DNA from 3 places in the Paenibacillus sp. FSL R7-0333 genome. Region 3 is predicted to be linked to each of the others. Evidence: riboswitches for the same ligand, from Rfam matches in the RefSeq annotation. Region 3 holds a riboswitch; each other region holds the start of a gene.
The links. Region 3 has a riboswitch for thiamine pyrophosphate ahead of MKY86_RS08730 (thiamine phosphate synthase). Riboswitches for the same ligand answer to the same signal wherever they lie in the genome.
Positions count from the first base shown of each region.

Region 1: it holds a riboswitch for thiamine pyrophosphate, as region 3 does, so the genes downstream of both, MKY86_RS12640 (ABC transporter ATP-binding protein) here and MKY86_RS08730 (thiamine phosphate synthase) in region 3, are expected to answer to the same signal.
Region 2: it holds a riboswitch for thiamine pyrophosphate, as region 3 does, so the genes downstream of both, MKY86_RS00495 (ABC transporter substrate-binding protein) here and MKY86_RS08730 (thiamine phosphate synthase) in region 3, are expected to answer to the same signal.

Region 1 is NZ_JBBOBZ010000001.1:3,064,554-3,069,311, reverse strand. Features, by position in the region: gene MKY86_RS12655 (amino acid ABC transporter substrate-binding protein) at 1-495, opposite strand, end outside; gene MKY86_RS12650 (DHA2 family efflux MFS transporter permease subunit) at 764-2,284, opposite strand; gene MKY86_RS12645 (TetR/AcrR family transcriptional regulator) at 2,435-3,091, shown strand; TPP riboswitch at 3,158-3,260, shown strand; gene MKY86_RS12640 (ABC transporter ATP-binding protein) at 3,395-4,165, shown strand; gene MKY86_RS12635 (ABC transporter permease) at 4,146-4,758, shown strand, end outside.
Region 2 is NZ_JBBOBZ010000001.1:119,107-123,864, reverse strand. Features, by position in the region: gene MKY86_RS00505 (MFS transporter) at 1-806, shown strand, start outside; gene MKY86_RS00500 (hypothetical protein) at 854-2,305, shown strand; TPP riboswitch at 2,378-2,488, shown strand; gene MKY86_RS00495 (ABC transporter substrate-binding protein) at 2,637-3,710, shown strand; gene MKY86_RS00490 (thiamine-binding protein) at 3,763-4,056, shown strand; gene MKY86_RS00485 (ABC transporter permease) at 4,053-4,758, shown strand, end outside.
Region 3 is NZ_JBBOBZ010000001.1:2,123,600-2,128,357, forward strand. Features, by position in the region: gene MKY86_RS08720 (SDR family oxidoreductase) at 1-408, shown strand, start outside; gene MKY86_RS08725 (hypothetical protein) at 660-1,196, shown strand; TPP riboswitch at 1,252-1,355, shown strand; gene MKY86_RS08730 (thiamine phosphate synthase) at 1,476-2,150, shown strand; gene thiS (sulfur carrier protein ThiS) at 2,147-2,350, shown strand; gene MKY86_RS08740 (thiazole synthase) at 2,381-3,145, shown strand; gene thiH (2-iminoacetate synthase ThiH) at 3,174-4,295, shown strand; gene yfbR (5'-deoxynucleotidase) at 4,524-4,758, opposite strand, start outside.

The sequences.
Region 1 (4,758 bases), 940 kb from region 3:
ATCAGCGAATGTCTTAATATCCTGATTATCCTCCGGCACGATCAGCACAGCCTTGGAGACAATATAGGGATCAGAGAAATCATATTTCACTTTGCGCTCATCGGTGATAGAGACTTCATTGAAAATCACATCGAAGCGCTTCGCATCCATCCCTGCAAAAATCCCGTCCCACTGCGTCTCAATGAACTCCGGCTTCACACCCAGGCGCTTGGTGACTTCCTCAGCAATCTCGACATCGAAGCCCGTCAGCTTGCCGTCCGCATCATGGAAGGTGAACGGTGCGTAGGTTCCTTCGGTTCCGATGCGCAGCTTGCCGCTGGCTTTGACGGCTTCTAGGCTGTTCTGCTCCCCGGAAGCTGCACCCTCTGTAGCCGCAGCCGTAGGTTCAGCCGGAGTGTTGCCGCCCGTTGCTGTCTTGTCCGTATTGTTGCTTCCGCAAGCCGCAGCCGTGACCATGGTCAGGAGCAGCATAATAGTTAGACTTAGTTTTTTCATTCGATGAATCCCCTCTCGTATCTTCTCTTTACACACCGTAATTACCGGCAAAATGAATCGTAACACCGGGGTGTTACCTGCGTCAATAACTTTTTCCGATTATATACATCGGATTTATATTGTATTGATTTTCCATAGCTTAGCTTACCCCAAATTCTGCTCCGGCATCAGGATTCTCTGAAGAGAAATCAACAAAAAAGCGACCCTCCGGCAAAAGGAGAATCGCTGCTATATGGATGTTACAAGCTCTGCTGCTATAAGGGCACAACTATACGTGCATGATTTCCGGTGCCGCCTTTTCCTTGGAACGCTCAGCTCCGGAATGGCGGCCCCGGCGCAGCAGCAGTCCAAGGACCGCACCGCCAAGCGCGACAAACATCATAATGTGGAACGTGTCCGCGAAGCCCTGCGACAACACGGTCTGCTTGGCCAGCAGAAGCGCATCCTGCGAAGCGCCTGCGGTACTCTTTCCGGCAGCGGCAGCGGCCTCCTGCATCTCGGTACCGCGCGCCGTTGTTCTTGCCGTCAGAATTGTAACCAGCGTCGAGACGGCCAGCGAGGTAATCACCTGCTGCATCGAATTCGTCAGCGAGGTTACCCGGTTCACCAGATGACTTGGCGCCTTGTTGAGCAGATGCGTGTTCATCGGCATCATCATCATGCCCATTCCGGCCCCGCACATGATTAGCGGAAGGATCAGGTCGCCGCTCTGCGTGGTAAGATCCACATGGGAGTACTGGAATAACGCACCGGAGACCAGACTGAGACCGCAGACCACGAGCCAGCGCACACCGATCCGGTCGAACAGGATTCCGGCAACCGGCATCATCAGCCCGGAAGCAATCGCTTGCGGCAGCAGCGTCAGGCCGGTATCAAATGCGCCGAAGCCGCGGGCCTGCTGCAGAAATTGCGGGAGCAGGAATAACGCGCCATATAAGCCGAACTGGGCAATCCACTGCACGATGATCCCTGTCGTAAAATCAACGGATTTCAGAATCCGCAGCTCCAGCAGCGGTGTCTTGGAGCGCAGCTCGGCGATGACAAAAGCGATCAGCGCCACAGCGCCCAACAGCAGCCCGATCAGCGTCTTCTCAGAGGTCCAGCTCTGCGCACCCTGGCTGACCCCGTAAGTGAGCGAAGCAAAAGCCAGCGGGCCAAGAACCATACCGAGCTTATCCATGCCGGGCACGCTGTTCTTCGCCGCATTCGGCAGCTTGCGCAGTCCGATCAGCACAGCAATAATGCCAATCGGAATATTAATGAGGAAGATCCAGCGCCAGGAATGGTATTCAACCAGCCAGCCCGACAATACCGGACCAATAGCGGGTGCGAACAGGACGGGAATACCCATAATCCCCATGACAACGCCAACCTTACTTTTGGGAGCCAGTCTGTACACATAGGCCATCCCGACAGGGAGCACACAGCCACCGCCAAGTCCCTGAATGACCCGGAAAACAATCAGCCATTCGGCGCTGCTTGGTGTAGCGCACAGAATCGAGCCTATCGTAAACACAATTACCGCCGTCAGGAAGACCGTCTTGGCCCCGAACCGGTCAGACAGCCAGCCTGAAAGTGGAATAACTGAAGCCTGAGCCAGCATATATCCGGTAACTACCCACTGCAGCGTATGCAGGTCCGTCTTGAAATCCACCACCAGCCTGGACAAGGCTACATTCATTGCCGTACTGTCCAGCACAACCATAAATACTCCGGCAATAATGGCCAGCAGCGGAACCAGAATGCTGGACAGCCGGAAATCGGCTTCCTGCTTCAAGGTCTGATCCATGTCTCTTCTCCTCCTGAGCTGTCCGCGTTCTACATTGACCTGCGGGCAGATTGTTCTATATAATGAGTGAACGGACAACTGTCCGTAAGTGCAATTCATAGTCTACGGACAATTGTCCGATGTGTCAATTCTTTTCTGAAAGGGGTACTCATGAAAAAGCCAGACACCGATGCTGCACAGCTCCCGCGCTCAGCTCCGCAAGCCATAGAATCTGCTCCGCCCGAGTCCGCCGATCCTTATGTACAGCGGATTCTTGAAGCTGCCCGCCAGTTGTTCACCGAGAGCGGACTTGAGGCAGTCAGCATGTACAGCATTGCCAAGCGGGCAGGCATAGGGCAAGGCTCCCTGTACCGCCGCTTCACGGACAAGGGTGAGATCTGTTCTGCACTGCTGAAGGGCAGCGCAGATCAATTCCTGTCCGGGCTGGAGCAGCAGGTGGCTGCAAGTGCCGGTGAAGCTCCGGCTCTCGCTCAGCTACAGAGCAGCATTGAGCAGATTGCCGATTTCATTGAGCAGTATGCTGAGCTGCTGAATATGATCAAAGCCGAGTTCACCGGCAAGAAGCAGCTGACCCAGTTTGAGCATCCTTTTTTTCAGCGGCTGGGGGTGATGATGACTGAGCTGCTGCAGCGTGCTGCGGAGGGCGGTGAGATTATTGACATTGATCCTGCCTTTGCCGCCACGGCCTTAATCTCTGTTCTCAGCCCCGATCTGTACCTGTATGAGCAGAAGCGGCACCATTCCTCCAAGCTGGACATCTCCCGGGGCATCGTCACCTTGTTCGTGACCGGTCTGGCGAAGCGCTGAGCATCTGCTCTTTACAAGAGAAGAATTTGTGGTATATTAAGTAGCAATTACGAATTCAATAGCAACATTATTCACTAGGGGAGTCGGCCGACTGAGACGGAGCTTAAGCTCCGGACCCTTTGAACCTGATCTGGATCATACCAGCGGAGGGAAGTGGAGCAGAATGTATCAGTGGTTCCCGTCACAGGGCCGCAGCCGACTGTACCTTCCGCCCCATTCATTGCCTCCGGGAATGAATGGGGCTTTTTTGTGCTCAACACAATATCTATATCAATCAATCCGGGAGGTTTCGTACATAGTCTTATGATCAACATTAGCAATCTATCCTATGCTTTCGGGACGGGTTCGTCCCGGACCCCAGTCTTCTCAGGGCTATCCATGAATGTGCAGCGCGGCGAATTCATTTCTGTCGTAGGCGGAAGCGGATGCGGCAAAAGCACCTTGTTCAAAATCATCGCCGGCCTGCTGGAGCCGGACAAAGGCAGGATTACGCTGAACGGAGCCGAGTCCGCGGCAGCAGCGAAGAGGCTGGGCAGTGTGGCCTACATGCCGCAGCAGGATCTCCTCCTGCCTTGGCGCACCGTGCTGGACAATTGTCTGCTGCCTTGGGAACTCAAGCGCAGCCGTCCCAAAGCGGCCGCTGTGGCCGAGATCCGTACCCTGCTGCAACGCTTCGGCCTTGAGGGAACCGAAGGGGCTTATCCCCAGGAGCTGTCCGGCGGGATGCGCCAGCGCGTGGCGGTCCTCCGCACCGTGGCGGCGGGGAATGATCTGCTGCTGCTCGATGAGCCGTTCGGGGCGCTTGATGCCATTACCAAGCGTTCGCTGCAGCGCTGGTTGCTGGAGTTATGGGCAGAGCTGGACAAGACGGTGCTGTTCATCACCCATGACCTGGAGGAGGCACTCTTGCTCAGTGACAGAATCTATCTAATGACGGGCAGTGGCGGCAGCGGGATGCAGGAATTCCCAGCCGGTCTCCCCCGTCCGCGTCATCACAGTCTGAACTATGAACCGCAGTTCGCCGCCCTGCGCCAGGAATTGGAGCTGAAGCTATATGAGAACCGCCGCTCCTAGAAGATTGCTCCAGCATTACGGTCCGGCTGCCCTGCTCGCCCTGCTGACGCTTGCAGTCTGGGAGACTGTAGCCCGGCTGGGCCTGGTTCCTCCCTTCATCCTTCCGGCTCCGTCTGCGGTGTGGATGGCATTGATGGAAGACCGCCATCTATTGTTCGGGGTACATCTGCCCGCCACACTGCTTGAAGTGCTCACAGGCTTCGCACTATCCGTGGTCTGCGGCAGCCTGCTGGGAATCGCCATGCACCTGTTCCGTCCGCTGGCCAAGGCGCTGTACCCGCTGCTGATTATCAGCCAGACGGTTCCGCTGATCGCGCTCTCTCCCCTGTTCATCATGTGGTTCGGCTACACCCTATGGAGTAAGGTCGCCGTTGTCTTCCTAACCGCTTTCTTCCCGGTGGTCATCGGCACCTATGACGGGTTGTCCAAGAACACGGACGCCTACCGGGAGCTGCTGCTGACCTATGGCGCGAACCGCTGGCAGATTCTCGGGAAGGTGAGCGTTCCGCTGGCTTTGCCCTCTTTTTTCTCCGGACTGAAGCTGTCGGCTGTGTACTGTGTGATCGGTGCAACCATCGGGGAATGGCTAGGGG
Region 2 (4,758 bases), 2.0 Mb from region 3:
CCATGAGCCGGCTGGAGGTGCTGTTCGGTGTCGGGGCGCTGCTCATGCCGCTGGCGGCCAGTCCGCTGATTGCCGCAGGGCAGTGGAGGCTGGCCTTCCTGATCGTTGCCGCCTTCTCCCTCCTCTCGCTGCTCTTCTGGGCGAAGAGCAGATTCGGCCCGCTGGACAGCGCGCTGAATGAGCGGCCTGCCCGCCCTGACCGCGCTGTGGCAGCGGAAGCGGGAACCACCAGACGGTTGTCCTTGCCCTACAAGGGCAAGCAATGGGTCGTGCTGGGCTTGTTCATTCTGTTCTTCTTTCTCTATGTAGGCACTGAGATGAGCCTGGTGAATTTCATGCCGGCGATCTTCATTGCGAAGCTGGGCATGAGCGAGGCCGCGGCTGCACTCACGGTGACCTTCTTCTGGCTGGCCATGTCGGCGGGCAGACTGTTCGCCGGTGTCATCGCCGAGAAGATTTCCTACCGCATCTATGTGCTCGTCAGCTGCTTTGCCGCTTTGCTGCTGCTCGTTATTTTCCCGTTCGCCGGTCACCGGCTTGCCGCCTTTGCGATCATCCTGCTGCTTGGCCTGTTCATGTCCGGCATCTTCTCGATCGCGCTGGTCTTCTCCAGCAAGCTGCTGCCCGGCGCGGAAGAATCCACGCCCAGCATTATGATCGCCTCCGGCGGAATTGGCGGCGCAGTGCTGCCGCTGCTGACCGGCTGGTCCATGGATCATCTGCAGATCGCCCAGACCTCGGGACTTTTGGCCGCTTTTGCCGCGCTGTTATTCGTGCTGAGCGTAACCGCCTGGAGAATCGGGTAATTGAAGCTACAAGGTCCATATTCTGCGAATAAGGATGGAACCCACCCATGGCTATACCGCATTCCGAGCCCACTCTGCATACCGCCTTGCTGCAATTCATTTTCCCCTTCTCCATCAAGGCCGAGGTCGATGAAGAGCTGATTGAGAGTTTACAGAAGGATGGATTTACGCGTTTTTTTCTTGAGAACAAGGAACTGGAGCATGCCTATTACGGAGAGAGCCACTGTGTATCCCATGAGAAAATGGAGCGCAGCTATCTTCCGTTTGCCGCCCATGTCTTGTTTCCGCGTGAGAAGGACAGGGATTCCTTCCGCCGCTTTTCCCGGGCCAATGATCTGCTGTGCGGGCTGCAAATGCCCTTTCAGACGGTTCCCTTCCGCGTGCTGTCGACCGATGTGTTCCTCTGCCCGTTCGAGCTGGGCTTTCTGACGGTAAGAGTGGCTATTGAGGAGGAGAATCTCCCCTTCAGCATGGTGCTGGAATTCGCCGACCGGTTCCGCAACCTGGAGGATGTGAGTGTTCAGGATGAGCATACCTTCATCCATTGTCATAAGAAGTCTTTTGCCCGGGTGGAGGACTTCGTGTTCAGGCATCTGGCAGCCGGGCTGGAGCCGTATCTCGATCCTGCGGAGACCAATGGCAATTATTTCGAGACCCTGCCCTTCTTCGTCGATGAACGGATGCTGGTGCAGGCCTTCTACGGCGTTAATCTCCCGGAGGATGAGGAAGAGATCAGTGTCGAAATGCTCTACCGTGCCTCTCAGGTGGATGGTCTGACCATCGACGGCAGCCCCTACATGAGTGCAAGTGATCCAGACTATATCAAGCAGTACACCCGGGAGCATTGCTATAGCCGCTGGGGACCGGACACCTACTATATGACCAATGAGCAGACCTTCTGCTGCGTGAGCCGGGCGAAGCCGGAGATTGCCGCAGGCCTGATCAGCCAGATGTACGGCGAATATTATTACGGAATGCTGCTGAGTATTTTTCATAAAATCGTGCTGCTGAAGCTCGCCAACCTCCACTCCCGGCTGCGCATCAACCACGATAACGACGAGATCGAGAATCTGATCTTCCTGATCAACAAATTCTCGGCCAAATTCTACTTCCTGGAGCTGATTTCACAGTCGCAGGGGCGGGAGATTTTTTTTCAGCTGCGTAAGGTATATGGCAATGATGCTCTGTTCGATGAGGTGAAAATGACCCTCAATGACCTGTTCCAGTACCAGGACAAATTCCAGGCCAAACGGCGGGATACACTCCTGATGGTGCTCACCGTATTTACGGTCATCAGCGGGATATACGGGATGAATCAGGTCATCGAGGATCTGAAGGGCCAGATCGACTGGAGCAAAATGCTGGAGTACTCCGCGTTCGAGTATCTGGCTCTGTTCCTGACCTTCTCTGGGATTACCGTCAGTGTCGGCTTAACGCTGAGAGAGATCTGGAACGGCATCCGCAGCCGCCGGAAGAAGCGGCATTATACGAGGGATTAAGACACAGAGGGTGGACAATGTCGAAGCTGCCGTCTATAATACACCGTAAGAACATAGCAATACCCGTGAACTTTATAGAACCAGGGGTGCTGGAATTGGCCGGCTGAGATTGTATCCCACAAGATACTGACCCTTACACCTGATCTGGATAATGCCAGCGTAGGAATCTTCATTCAACACAGTGCCTTGAGCGGTACTGAAGCTGAATCCCCTCACGCAAGTCACTGGCGTCCCGATCTTCGGGACGCTTTTTTGATTCTAAGTATGTACAGGAATAGGGTTTCTGTAAGCTCTGAAGACCAGGGGTTGCTGGAAGGAGAGAGAAAGAGAAATGGGAGTCAAAAAAACAGTCACACTACTGCTCAGCTCCATGCTGGTTCTCACGGTCGCGGGATGTGGCGGCGGGAACAACAGCGGCAATGCGGGGGCCAGCGCACCTGCTGCCGGTAACAGCACGGCTGCACCTGATGCAACCGCAGCCGCACCCACAGATGCACCTAAGGCGCTGACTCCGGTCAAGATTGCCCTGGACTGGACGCCGAACACGAATCATACCGGCCTGTATGCAGCCAAAGAGCTGGGCTATTACGCGGAGGAAGGTCTTGACGTCCAGATTGTACAGCCTGGCGCTGCCGGGTCGGATACAATGGTCACTTCCGGCGAAGCCCAGTTCGGCATCAGTGCCCAGGAGGCGCTGACCCTGGCCCGTCTGCAGGATGTGCCGCTGGTATCGATTGCTGCAATCATTCAGCATAATACCTCGGGCTTCGCGGCTCCGAAGGACCGCAATATTAAGACGCCGAAGGATTTTGAAGGCAAAACGTACGGAGGCTGGGGCTCCCCTGCGGAGCAGGCCGCCATGAAAGCGATTATGGACCCCGAAGGCGGGGATGTCTCCAAGGTGAAGCTGGTGAATATCGGCGAAGCGGACTTTTTCACAGCTGTGAAGCGGGATATTGACTTCGCCTGGATCTTCTATGCGTGGACCGGGGTAGAGGCCGAGCTGCGCGGCGAGCCGCTGGATATGCTGTATCTTAAGGATTATGCGCCGCAGCTTGATTACTACACACCGGTGCTGACCACCAGCGAGAAGGAGATCGCCGAGCATCCTGAAGTGGTGAAGGCCTTCCTTAAGGCTACGTCCAAGGGGTATCAGTATGCTATCGATAACCCGGAAGAAGCCGCGACGGTCTTGTCTGATGCTGTACCTGATCTGGACCCCAAGCTGGTGCTGGCCAGCCAGAAATGGCTTAGCCCGAAATACAAGGACGACGCCCCGCGCTGGGGTGAGCAGAAGCTTGAGATCTGGAAGAATTACGCCGACTGGATGTACGGCCTGAAGCTGCTGGATAAGCCGCTGGATGCGGAGAGTACGTTTACGAATGAATTTTTGCCGGAATCATAATGAGCCCGCATGGCGGGAATCTTATACCTAACTTGGAGAGGAAGGATTCATCATGGCTAACACACTGCTCAGCATTCAGGTAATTCCCAAGACACCGAACAACGAGGATTCCATCCCTTACGTGGACAAGGCTATAGAGGTCATTCAAAAGTCAGGCGTGAAGCATCAGGTGAATCCGCTGGAGACCACGATGGAAGGCGAGCTGTCCGAGCTGCTGGATATTGTGCGTGACATGCATGAGGCGCTGATCGCTTCCGGCAGTCCGAGTATGATCTCACAGATCAAGATCGCCCATAATCCGGGCGGCATCAGCATGGAGAAGCTGACGGAGAAATACCGGCCGTGAGAAGCACCTGGAAGCTAGTGTGGCCGCCCTTTGTGGCGGTCCTCTTTTTTGTCGGGATATGGCAGCTATCGGTCATGCTGTTCGACATCCCGGCTTACCAGCTGCCCAGCCCCGCGGATATCGCGCGTGAGACGAAGAACAACGCCTCCGGGATCTGGGAGCACACCGCCGCCACGCTGCGGCTGACCCTGATCGGCTTCCCGGTCGGCACAGGCATCGGCCTGCTCACCGCCTTGCTGCTGCATCTGCTGCCCTGGGTCAAGCGAGCCCTCTATCCGCTGCTGATCCTCAGCCAGAATGTGCCCTCCATTGCGCTTGCCCCGCTGCTGATTATCTGGTTCGGGTTCGGCCTGCTGCCCAAAATCATCCTGATCACCCTCGTCTGCTTCTTCCCCGTAGCTGTTGCGACCATGGGCGGGCTGACGCAAAGCGACCGGGTAATGATGAATTATATGAAGATGGCCGGTGCGGGCAAGTGGCAGATCTTCAGCAAGCTGGAGCTTCCCGGCTCCCTGCCCTCCCTGTTCTCGGGCCTCAAGATCTCCGCCACCTATGCGGTGATGGGCGCAGTGGTGGCGGAATGGATCGGCGCCGACAAAGGGATCGGCTACTATATGCTGCTGCAGAAGTCCTCTTACCGTGCGGACCGGATGTTCGTGGCCATCGCTATTATCGTGCTGTTGAGTCTCGTATTATTCGCGC
Region 3 (4,758 bases):
AATATTTTCTCCATGTTCTATCTGACCAAGGCCGCCATGCCTCATCTGAAAAAAGGTGCTACGATCATTAACACCACCTCCATCACGGCGTATCGCGGCAGCCCGCAGCTGCTGGACTATTCGTCCACCAAGGGAGCCATTCTCAGCTTCACCCGGTCACTGTCGATGAATCTGGCGGATAAGGGCATCCGCGTGAATGCGGTAGCGCCCGGACCGATCTGGACCCCGCTGATCCCGTCAACCTTTGACGCTAAGAAGGTCAGTGAGTTCGGCGGCACCCAGCCGATGAAGCGCCCGGGACAGCCTGAAGAGCTGGCACCGGCGTATGTGTACCTGGCTTCGGACGATTCCTCCTATGTGAGCGGACAGGTGATGCATGTGAACGGCGGCGAGGTTGTGAACGGATGATGGGTGCAGAATAAGATCTGGATGCAGATTCTTTAATCGACATCTTCAGAAAGCAAATGGAAACGGCTTTGCCGTCCTTTTAAAGGACAGTACCGTTTCAGCGAGAAATAGAAGGATAAGTTATCGTGTGCAACATATAAATTCTCTTTTAAAAAAGCCTAACCGCTTGCCGGCAGGCTTTTTTTCAGCGCTTGTAACTATTACAATATATTTCCGTCTATTTAGATAATTTGATATGAAAGGGGATTGGGATGCTTAGAAAAAAAGGATTCATTCTATCTGCAGCGGGGATTTTAGTTTTTCTGGTAGTGTTCATTTATTTGACTCCTTTTGCAGGGAGACTTGTGGCAAATACAAGATTGGAAGGAAATGCAAAAAGCATTGGGATTAGAATTACACAGGAATCGCCACCGCTACCCCTTGTTACTTCCGGAAAAACCCAAATTCCGGTTACCCAAGGCAGCTATTGCTGGGGAAAATTAGGATGTGCGGATTATACAGGAGGACAATCCATGGTACAGGGGGTTACTCCCACTGTTATAGCCCCTGAGGGGGGGATTGATGTTGCTTTTACTTATAAACCGGCACCCGGCGGGTTAACCGTTCAGCAATTTGTCGATGATAAAGAAGTGCAAATTCCATTGAAGAACGGCTCTTTTAATGCTCCAAAAGAACATGGCGTTTATTACTACGGCATATCAGCATTCTGGACAACCGAGGATGGTAAATTTTCAGAAGGGAGTTCATCCGTGGTTTTTGTAATTGAAGTAAAATCTACGAAAGAATAGCCCTGACAGAAATAATATGCTAATATACAACAAGCAAGACGAAACAACCGCATAGAACGATCACTAGGGGTGCCGCAAGGCTGAGACGGGCGTAAGTTGTCCGGACCCTTTGAACCTGATCTGGTTTATACCAGCGTAGGGAAGTGGAGAACGAATAATGCAGCGGGGGTATACGGCTAGTACCGGTATTCCTGCTTTTATTCCAGACTGCTTCCTTTACGGGGAGCGGTCTTTTTTGTGTTTGAAGGTAGGGATCAGCGTAGCGCTGAGGAGAGGAAGGTGGACGTGTTGCACGAAATTCATGTCATCTCAGACGGGCGGCTGCCGCCTGAAGCGCTGGCCGACTGGGCCGTGGCGGTACATTCTATAGTGGATTATATCCATCTCCGGGAAAAAGCCATGCCCGCCCGGGAACTGTTGGCGGCGGCGCAGCAGATGCTTCAGGCCGGGGTTCCGCCTTCGAAGCTGGTCATTAATGACCGGATTGATGTTGCCCTGGCCGCCGGGGCAGGCGGTGTACAGTTGGCCTGGCATAGCCTTCAGCCAGCCGCAGCACGCGGGCTTGCACCGGACCTGCGGATCGGCAGATCGGTACACTCGCGGGAAGAGGCGGCGGAGGCTGGAAGGCAGGGAGCAGACTTCTGCCTCTACGGGCATGTATTCCCGACGGCCTGTAAGCCCGGACAGCAGGCACGCGGACTTGCGCAGCTGGCAGAGGCCGTCCGCTGGAGCTGCATCCCGCTGATTGCGCTTGGAGGGATTACCCCGGACAATGCCGGAGTGGTGCTGGCCCAAGGGGCGGCTGGCATTGCTGTCATGTCGGGGATCTGTGGAGCCCCGGACCCGGTGGCAGCGGCCCGGGCTTACAGGGAAGCGGTCCACAGGGCAGCAGAGCTGGCTGAAGCGCTGGATATGGCTCAAACACAGGGCACAGCAGGAGGTGAACAGGCATGAATGTGACCGTTAACGGGAAGAGGCATAGAATTGAAGAGAGCTGCCGGACACTGGAGGATCTGCTGTCCCGGCCCGAGTGGGCCGGTAAGCTGGTGATTGTCGAGCTGAACGGTGAGCTTGCCGGCAGAGAGGTTTATGGAGAGACACTGCTCAGCGAGGGGGACCGGGTGGAGTTGGTTCATTTTGTAGGCGGAGGCTAAACAAGAAGACTTATTCCAGGAGGCGTTAACATGCAAGATCCATTGATGATTTGCGGAGTGACTCTAACCAGCAGACTGTTCATTGGTACCGGAAAATACAGCCGCAACACCCTCATTCCCGAGGTGATTACGCGATCAGGCTCACAGGTCATTACCGTTGCTCTGCGCCGGGTGGACCCGGAGAGCAGTGACAATATTGTCAGCCATATTCCTTCCCATATGACCTTACTGCCTAATACCTCCGGTGCGCGCACCGCAGAGGAAGCAGTACGGATTGCCCGGCTGGCGAGATCGGCGGGGCTGGGGAACTGGGTGAAGATTGAGGTCATCAACGACCAGAAATATCTGCTGCCGGATAATACCGAGACCATCCGGGCGACCGAGATCCTTGCAGCAGAGGGCTTCGTGGTGCTTCCGTATATGAGTCCTGACCTGTCCGCCGCCCTGCGGTTGAAGGCAGCGGGGGCTGCGGCCGTGATGCCGCTGGGAGCGCCGATCGGGTCCAACCGCGGACTGCAGACCAAGGAACTGATCCGGATTCTGATCTCCGAGACGAATCTGCCGGTGATCGTGGATGCCGGAATCGGCAGACCGTCCGAGGCGGCTGAGGCGATGGAGATGGGGGCCGCAGCGGTGCTGCTTAATACAGCGATTGCCACCGCCTCAGATCCGCTGCTGATGGCAGAAGCCTTCCGTGACGCGGTAGCCGCAGGGCGCAAGGCTTATCTCGCCGGACTGGGGCCTGTGGAAGAGACGGCGGCAGCCTCTTCACCGTTGACCGGGTTCTTGGCCTGACAGATGGAATAGGGAGGAGAGAACGGTTATGAGCTTTTATGAGACGATGACCCGGCTGGAGCAGCTTCCTTACGGGACGCTATGGAGCCGGTATACGGCAGAGGATGTGAAGCGCGCGCTTCGTGCTGACCAGGTCGATGAAGAGGGGCTGATGGCCCTGCTGTCTCCGGCAGCGGAGCCTTATCTGGAGGAGATGGCGCAGAAGGCGCACCGGTTAACGCGTACGCATTTCGGCCATGTGATGCAGCTGTTTACCCCGATGTACTTGGCTGATTTTTGCGTGAATCACTGTACGTATTGCAGCTTCAGTTCTATCTATGATTTTCCGCGTAAAAAGCTGACGCTGGAGCAGGTCGCCCGGGAAGCAGAGATCATCGCAGCCACGGGCCTGCGCCACATTCTGGTCCTGACCGGAGAATCCCGGAATGACAGTCCGGCCGGTTATGTGAGGGACTGCGTGAATGTGCTGCGCCGCTATTTTTCCTCCGTCAGCATTGAAGTGAATCCGCTCTCGACAGCAGAATATGCTGAGCTCAGAGAAGCCGGTGTGGACGGTCTGACGCTCTATCAGGAGGTCTACCACCAGGAGACTTATCGTTCGCTGCATGTAAAAGGACCCAAACGCGTCTACCGCAACCGGCTGGATGCTCCCGAGCGGGGCTGTCAGGCGGGCTTCCGTTCGGTAAATATCGGAGCTCTGCTCGGCATGTACGAATGGCGCCAGGAGGCGCTGGCAACTGCGTTGCATGCGAGGTATCTGCAGGACAAGTACCCGGAATGCGAAATCGGGCTGTCGACTCCCCGATTCCGGCCGTACTTAGGCGAATTCAATCCCGCAAGTGATGTAACCGACCGTGCACTGGTGCAGATCATTCTCGCCTACCGCCTATTTCTGCCGCGCTCCGGCATCTCACTATCCACACGCGAGCCTGCCGCTCTGCGCGATCATCTGGTCCAGCTCGGCATCACGAAGATGTCCGCAGGGGTATCCACCGAAGTGGGCGGACATTCCCTGGAAGGGGGAACACCGCAGTTTGAAATTTCGGACAACCGCAGCGTGAACGAGATGGCCGAGATGCTGCGCTCGCAAGGACTCCAGCCGGTATTCAAGGACTGGGATATCCTGTCCGAGCCGGTTGGCTTGAGGTAGGCAAGCTGATTTGGCTTAGCTGGATGTGTCCAAACTGAATGTAACTTAACCAGACTAGGCAAACCGAGCTTAACTTAACCTGATCAGACTAACCGAGGAGTCTAACTTAAGCTGACCATATGCAAATAACCCGCCATGGCGGGTTATTTGCATTGTATAAGGGTTATAGGCTACGCGTGCTGACTTCTCCTTCTATAGTGAAGGCACGTGGGCCGGAACGTACTCTATCTACTCTATAGATTCAGGCTCTCCGGCAGACTGTCCCTGACTTGCGCTGGAAGACAGCTCGTCCAGCGACATTTCGAAGCCCGGAGCCATGTGTTTAAGGAAATACTCCATCTCAGGCATCTCCAGTACATGCAGCTTCGCGGCAGTCTGCTCCCTGGCAGCGGCGAATTCGCGGTTGCCTGCGGCGACTTCCCAGACGCATTTCAGGTAAGCGTCCAGCACATCCGCGGCCTTG